One region of the Streptosporangium sp. NPDC000396 genome, then DNA from elsewhere that is predicted to be linked to it. Evidence: riboswitches for the same ligand, from Rfam matches in the RefSeq annotation. Region 1 holds a riboswitch; the other holds the start of a gene.
What was found. Region 1 has a riboswitch for glycine ahead of gcvT (glycine cleavage system aminomethyltransferase GcvT). Riboswitches for the same ligand answer to the same signal wherever they lie in the genome.
Positions count from the first base shown of each region.

Region 2: it holds a riboswitch for glycine, as region 1 does, so the genes downstream of both, gcvP (aminomethyl-transferring glycine dehydrogenase) here and gcvT (glycine cleavage system aminomethyltransferase GcvT) in region 1, are expected to answer to the same signal.

Region 1 is NZ_JBIAZA010000018.1:102,607-106,000, reverse strand. Features, by position in the region: gene ACFY2X_RS27705 (3-oxoacyl-ACP reductase) at 1-364, shown strand, start outside; gene ACFY2X_RS27700 (gamma-glutamyl-gamma-aminobutyrate hydrolase family protein) at 428-1,123, shown strand; glycine riboswitch at 1,191-1,289, shown strand; glycine riboswitch at 1,290-1,384, shown strand; gene gcvT (glycine cleavage system aminomethyltransferase GcvT) at 1,418-2,506, shown strand; gene gcvH (glycine cleavage system protein GcvH) at 2,503-2,892, shown strand; gene ACFY2X_RS27685 (L-serine ammonia-lyase) at 2,970-3,394, shown strand, end outside.
Region 2 is NZ_JBIAZA010000009.1:265,921-269,314, reverse strand. Features, by position in the region: gene ACFY2X_RS17200 (MerR family transcriptional regulator) at 1-400, shown strand, start outside; gene ACFY2X_RS17195 (bifunctional nuclease family protein) at 480-950, shown strand; gene ACFY2X_RS17190 (MerR family transcriptional regulator) at 1,095-1,715, shown strand; glycine riboswitch at 1,731-1,822, shown strand; gene gcvP (aminomethyl-transferring glycine dehydrogenase) at 1,980-3,394, shown strand, end outside.

The sequences.
Region 1 (3,394 bases):
CATCAACACCGCCTCGTTCGTGGCCGTGATGGGCTCGGCGACCTCCCAGATCTCCTACACCGCCTCCAAGGGCGGCGTGCTGGCGATGTCCCGCGAGCTCGGCGTGCAGTTCGCCCGCGACGGCGTCCGGGTCAACGCCCTGTGCCCGGGACCGGTGAACACCCCGCTGCTGCAGGAGCTGTTCGCCAAGGACCCCGAGCGGGCGCAGCGCCGCCTGGTGCACATCCCGGTCGGCCGGTTCGCCGAGGCCTCGGAGATCGCCGCCGCGGTGGCGTTCCTGGCGTCGGACGACTCGAGCTTCATCACCGGGTCGGAGTTCCTGGTGGACGGCGGCATCTCGGGCGCCTACGTCACCCCGCTGTAACCAATGAGCGTGCCGGGACGCGGCCGAGCACTCCGCGTCCCGGCATCCGGCAAGAAAGAGATCATGTCCCGTCCCGTCATCGGCATCACCTGCTACGTCGAACCCGCCAAGTTCACCGTCTGGGAGATGACCACCGCGCTCCTGCCGTACAACTACATCGACCATGTGGCCCGCGCGGGCGGGCAGCCGGTGATCCTGCCTCCGGCGGGTGAGCCCGCCACGCTGGTGGGGCGCCTGGATGGGCTGATCCTGGCCGGCGGCGGAGACATCGATCCGGCGCGGTACGGCCAGGCCCCGCACGAGCAGACCGGCTACATCCGCCAGTTCCGCGACGACGCCGAGTTCGAGCTGGTCCGGGCGGCGCTGGAGCGGGGCATCCCGTTCCTGGGGGTCTGCCGGGGCCTGCAGGTCCTGAACGTCTCCCTCGGGGGCAGCCTGCGGCAGCACCTGCCCGACACGGTCGGCCACCGCGGCCACGCCCCCGCCCCCGGCCACTTCGGCCGGATGCCGGTACGGCTCGCCTCCGGCAGCCGGACCGCCAAGGTTTTCAACTCCGAGACCGTGGACGTCGCCCACTACCACCACCAGGCCATCGACCGGCTGGGCGCGGGCCTGACCGTGACCGCCCACGCCGAGGACGGCACGATCGAGGCCGTGGAGCTGGAGAACCACCCGTTCGCCCTCGCGGTCCAGTGGCACCCCGAGGCCGACGACGAGGGCGCCCTGTTCGAGGCGCTGGTCCGGCAGAGCCGTTCCTGAGCAGGATGCGAGGCCAAGGGGATTTCGCTCGGCCCGCGCGGGCGGTTAGGCTGGCAGCGACACCGACCAACCCCGTGCGGGAGAGCGTCCTGACATCCAGGCCAGGACCCCTGAAGGAGCAAGCCCTCCCCGCGAACCTCTCAAGGTAAAGGACCGTACGGGTAGGTGACCTCTGGAAAGCAGGCCCCACGGCCTCGCCGAAGGTGAAAGTCCGGCAAAAACCGGGCGAAGCTCTCAGGCATCGATGACAGAGGGGGAGGATGCTCTCATCTGACCCTTGTTTAAGGTGCGAACATGTCCCGACCTACGCCGCTACGCGGCGTCCACGAGGCCTTCGGCGCGACATTGACCGACTTCGCTGGCTGGCTGATGCCGCTCCGCTATGGCAGCGAATCCACCGAGCACAACGCGGTCCGCCAGGCGGCGGGCCTGTTCGACCTGTCCCACATGGGCGAGATCTTCGTGACCGGCCCGCAGGCCGCCGAAGCTCTCGACTACGCGCTGGTCGGCTACCTCTCCGCCCTGGAGCCGGGCCGCGCCCGCTACACGATGATCGTCAATCCCGAGGGCGGCGTGCTGGACGACCTGATCGTCTACCGCCTGGCCGACGACGAGTTCATGGTCGTCGCCAACGCCTCCAACTACCCCCGGGTGGCCGCCGAGCTCACCGAGCGCGCCGGATCCTTCGACGCCGTGGTGGACGACCGCTCCGAGCAGTACGCGCTGATCGCGGTCCAGGGCCCGCAGGCCCGCGCGATCCTGGGCGAGCTCACCGACGCCGACCTCGACGGGCTCAAGTACTACGCGGGCCTGCCCGCCACCGTGGCCGGCCGCCAGGCCCTGGTCGCCCGCACCGGATACACCGGCGAGGACGGCTTCGAGCTGTTCATCGCCGCCGACGACGCCGAACCCCTCTGGGAGGCGCTCACCAAGGCCGGCGAGCCGTACGGCCTGATCCCGGTGGGGCTGTCCGCACGCGACACCCTCCGCCTGGAGGCGGGCATGCCGCTCTACGGAAACGAACTGTCCACGGATCTCACTCCGTTCGACGCGGGGCTGGGCCGTGTGGTGAGGTTTGACAAGCCGGGCGACTTCGTCGGCCGGGCCGCCCTGGAACCGATCAAGGACGTCCCGCCTGCCCGTCGCCTGGTAGGACTGATCGCGACCGGCCGCAGGGTGCCCCGGCACGGGTATCCGGTGGTCTCCGGCGACGGCACCATCGTCGGAGAGGTCACCAGCGGAGCGCCCTCCCAGACACTGGGCAAGCCCATTGCCATGGCTTACGTGGACAATGGCCTGTCCACGGGTCTGGCCGTGGACATCCGGGGTAGCCACGAGCCGGTCGACGTCATGGACCTGCCTTTCTACAGGAGGAAAAAGTGAGCAGCATTCCCGAGGACCTGCAGTACACCAAGGAACACGAGTGGATCTCGGGCGTCGACGACGGCCTGACCCTCACCGTGGGCATCACCGCCTACGCCGCCGACGCGCTGGGTGACGTGGTCTACGTGCAGGTCCCTGAGGTCGGCTCGGCGGTCGCCACCGGCGACGCGGTCGGCGAGGTCGAGTCGACCAAGTCGGTGAGCGACATCTTCTCCCCGGTGGGCGGCGAGATCATCGAGGTCAACCAGGCAGTCGTGGACGACCCGTCGCTGGTCAACAGCGACCCCTACGGTGACGGCTGGCTGTTCCGCGTCCGCCTTGAGGGCGACGCCGACGACCTGCTCTCCCCCGAGGAGTACGCCGCGCTCACTTCGGGCGACTCCTAAGATTTCCCCCTTGTGCCGTGATCATGCGTGCCGCCCGGCACGCATGATCACGGCGATGTGAAGGCAGGAGCAGATCAATGGCCATCAGCGTCTTCGATCTCTTCAAGATCGGAATTGGCCCGTCCAGCTCGCACACCGGCGGACCCATGGCCGCCGCGCACAAGTTCTCCCGAGGTCTCGCACAGGACGGGCTTCTGGAGAAGACCGCCAGGGTCGAGGTGATCCTGTACGGCTCACTCGGGCTGACCGGCAAAGGCCATGGCAGCGACAAGGCCGTTCTGCTCGGCCTGTCGGGCGAGAAGCCCGAACTCGTGGACGTCGACACCATCGACGACCGGCTGGCCGCCATGCGCGCCTCCGGGACGGTCCTCCTGCACGGCTCCCACGAGATTCCCTTCGTGGTCGGCGAGGACCTCGTCTTCGAACGCAAGATCTCACTGCCGCACCATCCCAACGGCATGCGCTTCACCGCCTTCGCCGAGGGGGGCGAACCGCTCCGCGA
Region 2 (3,394 bases), on a different contig from region 1:
GCCCCGCGCGGTCCCCGACGACGCGCCCCGCGAGGTCCGCCTCACCCGCGAGGAGCTGCTGGCCGCCGCGGAGCTCAGCGAGGAGACCCTCACCGAGCTTGAGGACTTCGGCCTGCTGGCCGCCGTGGCGCGTTACTACGACGCAGAGGCGCTGGCCGTGGCCCGCAGTGTCGGCGCTCTCGCGGCCTTCGGGCTGCATGCGCGCCACCTGCGGGCGGTCAAGGCGGCGGCCGAGCGCGAGGCCGGGCTCGTGGAGCAGGCCATCGCACCCCTGCTGCGCCGCCGGGGACCCGGCGCCATCGACCAGGCCGACGAGACGGCCAGGGAGATTTCCGGCCTCCTCCTGGATTTACACGCCTCCCTGCTACGTTCCGGCGTTCGTGGGATCCTGGGCCGTTGAGAACCTGACCAGGCACTCGTACCCCCACGAGTGTTACGTTGAACAAACCGGTCGTAATCCAGCGAAGACGGAGCAGCCCGTGTTGCAGATGGAGGTCGTGGGGGTTCGGGTTGAGATGCCCTCCAACCAGCCGATTGTTCTGCTGAAGGAGGTGCATGGGGAGCGCTATCTGCCGATCTGGATCGGCATGACCGAGGCGACGGCGATCGCCATGGCTCAGGCCGAGGAGCCACCACCCCGGCCCCTTACCCATGACTTGTTCCGCGATGTGCTCGACGCGCTCGGTGTCCGGCTGAGCACGGTGAACATCGTCGCGCTCCGTGACGGGATTTTCTTTGCCGATTTGGTGTTCTCCAACGGGGTAGAGGTGAGCGCCCGTCCCTCAGACTCGATCGCCTTGGCGTTGCGCACCGGCGCGCGTATTTTCGCCAGCGAGGATGTGGTCCGGGAAGCCGGGGTGATCATCTCCGACGACCAGGAGGACGAGGTGGAGAGGTTCAGGGAATTCCTTGACACGATCACGCCCGAAGACTTCGGTCGCGCGGGGTAGGAATTTCGGTGCATTTACGCTTCACGACGCGCCGGGTGGGGTCGTTGACTGAGCTTGGCCCCAGTCCTACGGTGCAAGTGAAACCCGCGGTCGTGCACAAACCCCCAGATCAGGCCGCGGGATGAGAGAAAGCCGGAGGTCCGCGTGGCGGTCAGCAGCGGCGAGGGTAGAAACGCCGATCAGGATGACCCGGAACGGCGCCAGTCGGCACGCCAGCGCGCGGGTGAAGAGGGTCTGCTGTTCGACGGGGAACCGGTGAAACTGCCCGCCGACATCGGATACCGAGGCCCCACCGCCTGTGCGGCGGCCGATATCACCTATCGGCAGCTGGATTACTGGGCGCGCACCGGACTGGTGGAGCCCACTGTGAGAGCCGCCCAGGGTTCGGGCTCCCAGCGACTGTACGGTTTCCGCGACATCCTGGTGCTCAAGGTCGTCAAGCGGCTGCTCGACACCGGTGTCTCCCTCCAGCAGATTCGCATCGCCGTGCAGCACCTGCGCGACCGCGGCGTCAACGACCTCGCGCAGATCACCCTGATGAGCGACGGGGTGAGCGTTTACGAGTGCACCTCGCCCGACGAGGTCATCGACCTCCTCCAAGGCGGTCAGGGAGTCTTCGGCATCGCGCTCGGCCGGGTCTGGCAGGAGGTGGAGGGTTCCCTCGCGGATCTTCCCGGTGAGCGGGCGGAGTCCGGCCAGGGCCCTTTAGGAGATCACCACACAGATGAGTTGGCGCGTCGTCGCAGGGCCCGCCGCACCGGGTAAGGTTGGTATCGCTGCTGACACCGCGCGGGAGAGACCCCGACATGATCGGGGCGCCGAAGGAGCAACCTCCCCGGAATCTCTCAGGCACCCTGTACCGCGCGGACGAGGCGACTCTGGAAAGCAGATGCGTCCGCCAGGCGTGTCTCACCGACGGTGAAAGCCTCCCGGGAGGGAAGGCGAATCTCTCAGGTTGAGATGACAGAGGGGGAGATTCGGCATACGCCCGCGCCCAGCGCCGGTCTCCACCGCCTCAGGAGGCTTTCCATGACCGACCTGTCACCGCTCAGCGAACTCACCTCCCCACCGTTCTCGACCCGTCATATCGGGCCCGCCGACGCCGACCAGACCCGCATGCTGGAGGCCGTCGGATTCGCCTCCACCGCCGACCTGATCGCGGTGGCCGTGCCGGAGGCGATCCGGGTCAAGGACCAGCTGAACCTGCCCCCGGCGGCCAGCGAGACCGAGGCCATCGCCGAGCTGCGTGCCCTGGCCGGGCGTAACAGCGTGCTCACCTCGATGATCGGCCTGGGCTACCACGACACCATCACCCCGGCCGTCATCCGCCGCAACCTCCTGGAGAACCCGGGCTGGTACACCGCCTACACGCCCTACCAGCCGGAGATCTCCCAGGGCCGCCTGGAGGCCCTGATCAACTTCCAGACGGTCATCTCCGACCTGACCGCGCTCGACGTCGCGGGCGCCTCCCTGCTGGACGAGGCCACCGCCGCCGCCGAGGCGATGACCCTGGCCCGCCGCGCCGGCCGTTCCAAGTCGAACGTCTTCGTGGTGGACGCCGACGCGCTGCCGCAGACCAAGGCCGTGCTGCGCACCAGGTCCGAGCCGCTCGGCATCGAGCTGGTCGAGAGCGACTTCACCGCCGAGCTCCCCGAGTGCTTCGGCGTTCTCGTGCAGTACCCGGGCGCCGGCGGCCTGGTCAGGGACTTCCGGGCCATCGCCGACGCCGCCCACGCGCGCGGCGCCCAGGTGATCGCCGCCGCCGACCTGCTCGCCCTCACCCTGCTCGCCGCGCCCGGTGAGCTCGGCGCAGACATCGCGATCGGCTCCTCGCAGCGCTTCGGCGTCCCGCTGGGCTTCGGCGGCCCGCACGCGGCCTACATGGCGGTCCGCGACGGCCTGCAGCGGCAGATGCCCGGCCGTCTGGTGGGAGTCTCCCAGGACGCCGACGGGCGCCCCGCCTACCGGCTCGCGCTGCAGACCCGCGAGCAGCACATCCGCCGCGAGAAGGCGACCAGCAACATCTGCACCGCGCAGGTGCTGCTCGCGGTGATCGCGGGCATGTACGCCGTCTACCACGGCCCCGAGGGCCTGCGCCGGATCGGCCGGCGCGTCCACCGGCACGCCGTCGTGCTCGCCGAGGGCCTGCGCCAGGGCGGTGTCGAGGTCGTGCACGACACCTTCTTCGACACCGTGCTGGCCCGCGTGCCCGGCCGCGCGGCCCAGATCGTCGCCACGGCCCTCGACAACGGGGTCAACCTGCGCCTGGTCGACGCCGACCACGTGGGCGTCACCTGCGACGAGAAGACCGAGCTCATCCACCTGGAGCAGGTCCTGGCCGCCTTCGAGGTCAGCGGCGCGGCCCTGGCCGACCTGGACGCCGCGACACACGACGCGCTGCCCGCCTCCCTGACGCGCGTCAGCGACTACCTGACCCACCCGGT